DNA from 3 places in the Paraburkholderia sp. GAS199 genome. Region 1 is predicted to be linked to each of the others. Evidence: riboswitches for the same ligand, from Rfam matches in the RefSeq annotation. Region 1 holds a riboswitch; each other region holds the start of a gene.
The links. Region 1 has a riboswitch for cobalamin ahead of cobW (cobalamin biosynthesis protein CobW). Riboswitches for the same ligand answer to the same signal wherever they lie in the genome.

Region 1 (3,271 bases):
CCAGCGCGCCTGCCAGTCGGCAATCGTGGGCGTGTCGAGTTGCGGGTGGTAGAGCGTGGCAGCGGGCAGCACGCGCGGCGGCGCCGGTTCGCGGCCGTGACCGAATTCGAGGAACGCGATACAGCGCAGGAATGCCTCCGCGTTTTGCGGACCGCCCTCGCGCAGATAACGCCACAGTTGATGACACAGCGCCGCGTCGGCCGTGCTGCGCGCGAGCAGATTGGGATCTTCCTGCAGATCGCCGGAGAACATGGCGAGCGTCTGCTTGTTACGTTCGGCGAGCGCCACCACCTGCTCGATGCCGTACGGCCAGTAAGCCTCGCCGCCGAGGTGATCCACCACCACGACGCGCGCATGCTGCAACACGTCGTCGACGTAAAAGTCGACGGACGCCGGTTGCCGCAGATACGTGACGTTCGCCAGACGCACGCTCGGAAAACCGTCGCCGAGTCGCGGCACCACGCTCGCGAGCAGCGACAGCGTGGTGTCGGCGGAACTGAGCACGACGATCTCGGCAGGCCGCTGATCGATGCGGATGACGCCTTGCGTGTCGTCGACGAAACCGCCCGGCGTCGTGCGCAGCAGATGCATGGCGTCAGGCCTGTTGCGCTTCGTTCGACGGCACGGCGAGCGCGGCGGCCAGCGCAGCGTCGAACGCGCGTTGCAGCGCGGCCTGGTCGAGGTCTTCGCCGATCAGCACGAAGCGGCTCGAATGCTGGATGCGCTCCAGTTCGCCGGCTTGCCAGCGTCGATCGAAATAGCTGTCGAAACGGCGGCCCACGCCTTGAATCACGAGGCGCATCGGCGCGCCCGGCAAGGCGGCGAAACCCTTCACGCGATAGATCGTGTTGCTTTCCACCAGCGACTGCAACGCCGCGATGACCGCTTCGCGCGAACTCGCGTTCGCCTGCACCACCACCGAATCGAACTCGTCGTGGTGATGATCGGCGTCCTCGGCGGAACCGTGGTGATCGTGGCGCAGATGGATCGTTTCCTCCGACGCCGCTTCGAGACCGAGCAGCGTGTGCAGGTCGAGCTGGCCCAGATGCGCGCGCACGATCTTCACCTGCGACGGAATCTCTTCGCGAATCAGCGTTTCCACCGCGCCCTGCTGCGCTTCGTCGAGCAGATCGGTCTTGTTCAGGATCACCAGATCGGCGGCGGACAGCTGGTCTTCGAACAATTCGTGCAGCGGCGATTCGTGATCGAGATTCGGGTCGGCCTTGCGTTGCGCGTCCACGGCGACCGGGTTGTCGGCGAACTGGCCGCTCGCTGCAGCCGGACCGTCCACTACCGTCACCACCGCGTCCACGGTGAAACTGTTCTTGATCTGCGGCCAGTTGAATGCCTGCACCAGCGGCTTGGGCAAGGCAAGACCCGAGGTTTCGATCAGCACGTGATCGATTTCGCCACGTCGCTCGACGAGCTTTTCCATCACCGGGAAAAACTCTTCCTGCACGGTGCAGCACAGGCAGCCGTTCGCCAGTTCATACAATTGGCCTTCCGTCTCGACGCCGTTCTCGTCGCAGCCGATGCCGCAGCCCTTGAGGATTTCTCCGTCGATGCCGAGTTCGCCGAACTCGTTGACGATCACCGCGATGCGCTTGCCTTGCGCATGCTGAAGAATGTGGCGCAGCAGCGTGGTCTTGCCGCTGCCGAGAAAGCCCGTGACGATGGTGACGGGAATCTTGCGCAGTTGAGTTTGCATCGTAGTGTCCATCCGTAGGAGTGGCACGTTCGCGTCCGCGTGCGAGGCATCGGTCGGCATACACGGCTTTCGCCCTGCGGCAGCTCGAATGCGCCTACACAAATGTGCCAACGCATATTCACGCACGGGGACGAAAAACGGCGTTGCCGGAGCAACGAAAAACAGGAATGAGATCATGAGCGCGACGCCGCATCCCCGCGGCGTTCGTCATTGCTTCTCTGGCCGGTATCCGGGCTGGCGAAAGCGCCGCTTCCCCTTCCCGGACGAGTGATTTCTCGTCCAGTGGTGATATGCCGACGCGGCCTTGCGCGTGGACATCGAAGCCGGCTCCGCGGCGCTGAAAAATCCAGCAGCACCGCATTTCGCTTACCGTTGCGGGGGCAGCACAGGTCGAGCCGGCCGCTCGCGCGACAGGCACCCTGTTTCCCGTTTAACTGCGTACGCGCAAAGCGCGCACACGAGCACCAAAGTGCGTGCGAGTTTAGGCTCGCCACCCCGCCACGTCAAGGAAACACGGGCGTCCGGACGTCGGCGGGAGCGTGCCGCGCGGGGTACTTCAAAGGCATCCCGTGTGCTATCGTATGCGCGCGTTTGGTGCCCGCGCATGCGTTCGCATGCGCAGTTAAACGGGAAACAGGCAGCGCGCTGCGCGCTCAACCTGTGCTGTCCCCGCAACGGTAAGCGACCTGCGTCGCCAGGCTCGACAGTCTGGCCACGCGCATGCGTTTTCAGCAATGCCACTGTCCGGCGAACCGGACGGGAAGGCAAAGCGCATGAGGCCGCCAGCCCGGATACCGGCCAGACGCGGAGGCGGCGAACCCCACGCTGCCGGACGCCGGAATCCGCGAGGGACGGATGCGAAGGCGCTGGAACACGTTGCGGCACACCCGTTCGCCCGCGAAATGCTCAGTTCGATGAGTGTTCGACGACTTCGCGGCGAATGGCGGCGCCGGCGTGTGCAATCTGTCGTGCTGCATGACCTCTTATTTCCGCTGGGCCGTCTTCACGGTCCGACCTCTTCCCCTTGTCACGACATGGCGCGTGCCATGCGCGCCGCGATGAGCCGCGCCTGGCTGATCGGCGCCGGTCCCGGCGACGTCGAACTGATGACGCTCAAGGCATGCCGCGCGCTCGGCGAAGCCGACGTGGTGCTGGTCGACGATCTGGTGAATCCCGACGTGCTGCAATTCGCGCGCGCCGACGCGCAGGTGGTCTACGTCGGCAAGCGCGGCGGTCATCCGTCGACGCCGCAAGCGGGCATCGTCGCGATGATGCTGGCGCATGTGCAGGCCGGGCGCAGCGTGGCGCGTCTGAAAGGCGGCGATCCGTTCGTGTTCGGCCGTGGCGGCGAGGAACAGCAGGCGCTGCACGAGGCCGGCGTCGAGGTCGAAGTGATCAACGGCATTACGGCCGGCATCGCGGCACCCGCCGCGATCGGCATTCCCGTTACGCATCGCGATCACGCGCAGGGCGTGGTATTCGTGACCGGTCACGGCGCGGGCAGCGCCGAGCCCGACTGGCAGGCGCTCGTCGCGACGCGCATGACGCTCGTGATCTACATGG
Region 2 (3,271 bases), on a different contig from region 1:
ATGCCCGGTTCGGGGCAACTCGAATGATAGAAGAGTACGCCGTCGCCGACCTGCATCACGTCGCGCATGAAGTTGCGCGCCTGATAGTTGCGCACGCCGGTCCATGGCAACGTGCGGTGCGGTGCATGGGCGAGATGGTCGATGCTTGCTTCGTCCGGTTCGGACTTCATTAGCCAGTAGCGCATGAATCGAATAGAACGTGGAGAGGTTGATGTTCCCGCGAAGGTCCCTGAAAACGCAACGCTAAAAACCCGACAGCAAAAGAACGCAGAAAAAACGCGGCGCCTGAACGTAGCACCGAACGCGGTACCTGAACGCAGCACCGAACGCAGCACCAAAAGAAAAACGGCACCGAACCGAAGTCCGATGCCGTTTTGAATAAGGTCCCCGCCTTAGCCGCTAGGCCGGCATCCTGAACCGGGGGTTCAGAATTGGTCGCAGTTAGCAGCACTTCGGGTACATCAGACAGAGTGACGCGCACACCCGTGCTACAAATTTCCGCAACCGTGCACATGGCATTGGTTCAAGGAATATATGACCTTGGCGAACCAGGCAGGGAAGCTTGACCTGTTGAACTCAAACGTTTGCCCGAGACTTCGCTCACGCACCTCACTTGAATTCGCAACCTGTCTCAGGACAGGTTGCTTGAAACTGTTTAGGTACTCAGTGCAGACCGCTTACTGCATGCTGTACTGCTGAATCACAGTACCCAGTTGTTCGTTCATTTGATGCATTGTACGCCGGATTTCCTCAGCGGGAAATGCTTCTCCGTGCCGCACGCTCGATTGAAGCTTAAGCAGTTCCGATGCCAGCGACAGCGCAGCCATGACAGCAATGCGATCCGTGCCGCGCACGTTGCTGTTGTTACGGATCTTCGACATTTCCGCGTCGACGCGAGCCACTGCTTCAAGCAGCGCGCCTTCGGTTTCCGGCGAGCAGGCGAGCCGGTACGGTACGCCCAGAATCGATACTTCGATCTGCTTGGTGGTCATGCATTTTCTCCGTGGCGGGTGGCTTCGCTATCGGCATTGACCTCGTGCGCGAGCTCCTGCTGCGCGGGCTCGAGCAGATCGAGCTGGTTGTCCGGCTCGTTGTGCGCGCGAGCGCGCGGCAGCTTCTCGATGATCGCATTCAGGCGCACCTGGGCGTCGTCGATTTTTGCCGACAGGGCGTCGCGTTCCGCTTGCAGCGCATCGCGCTCCTCGCGCAACAACGCGAGTTCGGTGCGCGTGGCTTCGGCCTCGGCGCGCGATTGCGCAAGCTGCTCTTCGAGCGCGAGACGCGCTTCGTTGTGCCGCTGGCTGATCGCGATCAGCTTGCCGATATTCTGTGAAAGTGATTCGAGTTCGGTGAGCATGTGCTGCGTCCTCTAAAGACATCGCATTTTAGCGCGGAATATCGCAGGTTCCGACTATTGTCTCGTTTCGAGACGTAACAACATCGCTTTATGCAGGCATTTTATGGACCTTACGATGAAAAACCACTCATGCATCGGACAATAACCTGCGTTTTACAGAACAGCACGAACACGTTTTGACGATTCTTGACGGGTCGGGAGGGCGCTCATAAACTGATCGTTCTCTGGTGCCCGCGCGCGCTTTTCATAGTGTGCGCAGTTAAACGGGAAGCAGGGCGCGCCGTTCATTTCTGCCGAACGCGCCAACCTGCGCTGCCCCCGCAACGGTAAGCGACCGCATCACATGCAGGTCGATTCCAACCGCATGTTCGAAGCTGAACGTGCGAGTGTGCCACTGCGCGTCACGCGTGGGAAGGCGGGATCGATGTGTCGCCAGCCCGGATACCGGCCAGAGGGAGAGTGTCGTCACCGCGCAAACGTTAAAGTGCGGGCGCCTCGTTACGCATCGGCCTGCGGGGAAGCGGGCCGCGCACGCTATCCACAGGAATACCACTCCATGTTGTCCCCCATCGCTCGTGCGGCGATGCTCGCGTTTGCGAGCACGCCGCTCGTCGTGCATGCGCAGGCCGCCGCGCTTGATGCGTCCGCTACGCCGTCGTCTTCCGCAGCGGACGCTGCACCGGCGGCCGCGTCGGTCGCTGCGTCTTCCGTCGCTGAGTCATCCGTCGTACTGTCGCCGCTCGTGGTCACCGCTGAACGCGGTCCGCAACCGCTTGCCGACGCCATTCCACAGACCACGCTGTTCGACCAGCAGGATATCGCCGACACCACCGCTACCGATCTGCCGGGTCTGCTGCAACTCGCACCGGGCGCGCAGATATCCCGCACGGGTGGTCCCGGTTCCACGACCAGCCTGTTTCTGCGCGGCGCGTCGTCGACTCAGTCGCTCGTGCTGATCGACGGCGTACGTGTCGATTCGGTGAGTCTCGGTTCGTCGCAACTCGCGCAGATTCCGCTCGATCAGGTCGATCACGTCGAAGTGGTCAACGGCAACGTGTCGGCGTTATACGGGTCGGGCGCGATCGGCGGCGTGGTGCAGGTCTTCACGAAAGACGGCGGCGATCATCCGCCGCGCTTCAATTTCTCGCTCGGCTACGGCAGCTATCACACGCAAACGCAGCAGGCGGGCGTGAACGGCGCGCTGGACAAAGACGGCAACACGACCTTCAGCATCTCGCTCGCGCGCTCGAAAGACGATGGCTTTTCCTCGCTGAATCCGCGTGAAGCGCCGGGCGCGAATCCGAATGCGAACGGCTATCTGAACGAGAGCATCAGTGCATCGCTGCGTCACAAGTTCAGCGAGAAGTGGGATGCAGGCGTCACGTATTTCCAGTCGAACGGCAACAACAGCTACGACAACGCGTATGGCGTGCCGACCGATCTGAACAATCTGTCCAGCAAGGTGCGCCAGGTGTCGGCGTTCGCAAACGGCAAGCTCACCGACTGGTGGACCACGCACTTCATCGTCTCCGAAGGCGACGATCGCAGCGTGTCGAACACCAACGGCGTCTACAACGGCCGCTTCGATACCGACAATCGCCAGTACACATGGCAGAACGATTTCGCGCTCGCCGCGCAGCAGAAACTGCAGGTGGGCTACGAGCATCTCGATCAGACGCTCGACTCGGACACGTTCGCCGCGCCAGACCGTCACGTGGATTCCGGCTTTGTCGGCTACACGGGACGCTTCGGACGCAACCAGATTCAGGCCAACGTTCGGCGCGATCAGTATTCCGATTTCGGCGGAGCGAACAGTTACTATCTCGGCTACGGTTTCGACATCACGAATCACTGGAAGGCAACCGCAAGCTATTCGGATTCGTTCCGCGCGCCGAGCTTCGACGATCTGTACTA
Region 3 (3,271 bases), on a different contig from region 1:
CATCGGCACGAGTTGCCCCTTCGGCAACACGATTTCCGCCACGTCGCTGACCACGCCCGCGAGCAGCAGACGCGCCGCCGCGAGCGAGGTCGCAGTGGCGCAACTGCCGGTCGTGTAGCCGCTGCGGAGCGGCGCGGGCTGTTCGGGCGTTTCGTCGCGCATTACGGTTGCGGGGAAGAATCGGCGTTCGGCGCGGCGGCCGGTTTGGTGACGTCCAGCAGCGTGATCGGCAAGGCCTGACGCCAGGTATCGAAGCCGCCGAGCGGCTGCGCTTCGGCCAGCGCTATACGTGTGAGCGTGCCGCCATGCCGCTCGCGCCACGCGGCCAGCGCCGACTCGCCCTGCAAGGTGACGGCATTGGCGACCAGCCGGCCGCCTTCGCGCAAGCTGGCCCAGCAGGTGTCGAGCACGCCGGGCGCGGTCGCGCCGCCGCCGATGAACACCGCGTCCGGCACGGGCAGGCCGTCCAGAGCGTCGGGCGCGCGGCCGGCCACGAGTTGCAGACCCGGCACGCCCAGCGCGTCGCGATTGTGTTCGATGAAACGCTGCCGCTCCGAGTTGGCTTCGACTGCGATGGCGCGGCAGGTGGGATGCGCGCGCATCCATTCGATGCCGATCGAGCCGCTGCCCGCGCCCACGTCCCACAGCAGCTCGCCCGGCGTCGGCGCGAGGCGCGCGAGCGTGATGGCGCGCACGTCGCGCTTGGTCAGCTGGCCGTCGTGACGAAAGGCGTCGTCGGGCAAGCCGGCGGTGAGCGGCAGACGCGGCGCGCCCGCCGTGTGACGGCATTCGAGCGCGATCAGGTTCAGCGCGGCCGTTTCGCCGGCCGACCATTGATCGGCGCGGCCGTCGACGCGGCGCTCCGAATCACCGCCCAGATGTTCCAGCACGATCATGCGCGTCGCGCCGAAGCCGCGCGCGTTCAGCCATTCGGCGAGCGCCGCGGGCGTGCGGCCGTCCGCGCTCAGCACGAAAATGCGCGCGCCGTCGTGCAGATACGCGTTGAGCGTGGGCAACGGACGGCCCACCAGCGACACCGTGGCGACGTCCTGTAACGGCCAGCCGAGCCGCGCCGCCGCCAGCGACACCGACGACGGCGCCGGCAATACGCGCAACTCGCCCGCCGGCAATTGCCGCGCGAGCGTCGCGCCCACGCCGAACAGCATCGGATCGCCGCTCGCCAGCACGCACACCGGTCCCGCTCTCTCGGCCAGCAAGGGCGCGAGATCGAACGGACGCGGCCATGCCGCGCGTCGCGCAGCGAGCCGCGCCGGCAGCATCTCCAGATGCCGCTCGCCGCCATACACCACCGACGCCTCCAGCAAAGCACGCCGCGCGGGCCTTCCCAAACCGGCAAAGCCGTCGTCGCCTATGCCCACCACTGTCAGCCACGCCGGCATGCATCCATCCTCGTTCCGTAACGTCAAAGTATCTCTAAATAAAGCGCTGTGCCGCGCTGGTCAAAGCGTCCAAGCTCGTTGTGCTGTTCGAAAAAAGGCATAATACAGCCGCCGGTGCCCTTCGGGGCCGAAGAGGGAACACAGCGTCACTGTGGCTGCCCCCGCAACTGTATGCAGCGAGTCCGCCTGCGCTCCGCGCCACTGGTTGCATCGCGATGTCGAATCGCGATGACCGGGAAGGCAGCGGCGGACCACGACCTGCGAGCCAGGAGACCTGCCGGCCAGACTGTTCGTGCCAGCCTACATCGGGCGGGGTGTACCGATGCCGCAGCCATGCCCGCCTTGCGGGCGGCTCGGGCCGTCGCGCGACGCTCAACCCGGTGTCCGTCTTGAATCCAGCTGCGCCCTCCACTACCCGATCCGACGCTGCGCTCGCGCCGCGGCCCTCGGCATGCCCGGGGCTGCTGCGCATCGTGTCGGCGCGCGACGGCGGCATCTGCCGGATCAAGCTGGCCGGCGGCGTGCTGAGCGCCGCGCAGGCCGAAGCGGTCGCCGCTGCCAGTGAGCAGCACGCAGCCGGTGTCGTGGAAGTGACGAACCGCGCCAACCTGCAGATACGCGGGGTGCGCGAAGGACACGAAAGCGCGTTGATCGACATGTTGCTGGATGCGCAGCTTGGCCCGCTGTCCGGCTTCACCGCAGCCGCCGACGACGTGCGCAACGTCATGCTCAGTCCGCTCGCCGGACGCGATCCGGCTTGCCTGTTCGACACGCGCGACCTGTGCGCCGACCTGCTCGCCTTGCTGCAAGGCGATGCGCGCTTCGCGGCGCTGTCGCCGAAATTCGCGTTGCTGCTCGACGGCGGCGAAGCGCTCGCGAGGCTCGATCATCCACACGATATCTGGATCGCGGCCACGCCAGGCGAAGACGGCGTGCGCTTCGTGTTCGGTCTCGCGGGTGGTCCGCCGCCGGCTACGCGGCGCGATCCTGACTCGCGCGACGGGACGCCCGTGAAAGCTACCGGTCGGCTCGGGCAAGACTGCGCGCCGGATTGCAACGTCGTCGCCGCCGTCATGAATCCGCGCAGCGCCGCGCTCGTTGCCGTCCTGCCGACGCAAGTCGTGGCTGTCGTTCGCGCGTTGCTGCACATGTTTCTCGATCTCGCACCGGTTGACGCAACGCGCATGCGTCACCTGCTGGCGACCCATGCGCCGGACGCGCTTTTACAACACGCCCAGCGTTACCTCGATTTTCCTTTGACACACGACCCCGCGCTCGCCACCTGGCAACGCGCCACGCCAGTTGACGCCACGCTTCGTCTGGGCGCGCATCCACAGCGCGCGGCCGGCGAATTGCACAGGTGGCACATGCGTCAAAGGTGGCACGTCGGCGGTCAGCCGCCGCTCGGACGCCTCGACGCCGCCGCCTTGCGTGGCCTCGCCGCGCTGGCGCATCGTCACGGCGACGGCACGCTGCACATGACGCCGTGGCAAAGCGTGCTGCTGACCGACGTCGCGCGTGAGTCGACAGGCGCCGTGCTCGACGCGTTGCAAGCACTCGGTCTCGCTTGCGATGCCGGCGATCCGCTCGCGCGCGTGATCGCCTGCGCAGGCTCGGCCGGCTGCGTCAAAAGCCACGCCGACACCAAGGCCGACGCGCTGCGCGTGGCAGCACGGCTGCCCGACGGCGTCGAAGTCCACCTGAGCGGCTGCTCGCGTTCGTGTGCGGCGGCGGCTTGCGCGCCTTACACACTGCTGGCCGTCTCACCCGGCATGTATGACCTTTATCGCCGCGACACATCGCCGGGCGAAGCCTCGCTGGGCGACACCTCGCCGGGCGACGCTTCGCCAGATTTCGGCGCATCCGTCGCG

Region 2: it holds a riboswitch for cobalamin, as region 1 does, so the genes downstream of both, P3T18_RS07045 (TonB-dependent receptor domain-containing protein) here and cobW (cobalamin biosynthesis protein CobW) in region 1, are expected to answer to the same signal.
Region 3: it holds a riboswitch for cobalamin, as region 1 does, so the genes downstream of both, P3T18_RS16245 (precorrin-3B synthase) here and cobW (cobalamin biosynthesis protein CobW) in region 1, are expected to answer to the same signal.

Annotation. Positions count from the first base shown of each region.
Region 1 covers NZ_JBNDMM010000012.1:6,362-9,632, forward strand. Annotated here, with positions in the region: gene cobN (cobaltochelatase subunit CobN) at 1-591, opposite strand, end outside; gene cobW (cobalamin biosynthesis protein CobW) at 596-1,708, opposite strand; cobalamin riboswitch at 1,912-2,192, opposite strand; cobalamin riboswitch at 2,284-2,525, shown strand; gene cobA (uroporphyrinogen-III C-methyltransferase) at 2,767-3,271, shown strand, end outside.
Region 2 covers NZ_JBNDMM010000002.1:208,904-212,174, reverse strand. Annotated here, with positions in the region: gene P3T18_RS07065 (EVE domain-containing protein) at 1-185, opposite strand, end outside; RNA gene ssrS (6S RNA) at 381-562, opposite strand; gene P3T18_RS07055 (cell division protein ZapA) at 678-992, opposite strand; gene P3T18_RS07050 (ATPase) at 989-1,357, opposite strand; cobalamin riboswitch at 1,566-1,824, shown strand; gene P3T18_RS07045 (TonB-dependent receptor domain-containing protein) at 1,914-3,271, shown strand, end outside.
Region 3 covers NZ_JBNDMM010000003.1:1,044,582-1,047,852, reverse strand. Annotated here, with positions in the region: gene P3T18_RS16255 (cobalt-precorrin-5B (C(1))-methyltransferase) at 1-162, opposite strand, end outside; gene cbiE (precorrin-6y C5,15-methyltransferase (decarboxylating) subunit CbiE) at 162-1,400, opposite strand; cobalamin riboswitch at 1,496-1,696, shown strand; gene P3T18_RS16245 (precorrin-3B synthase) at 1,790-3,271, shown strand, end outside.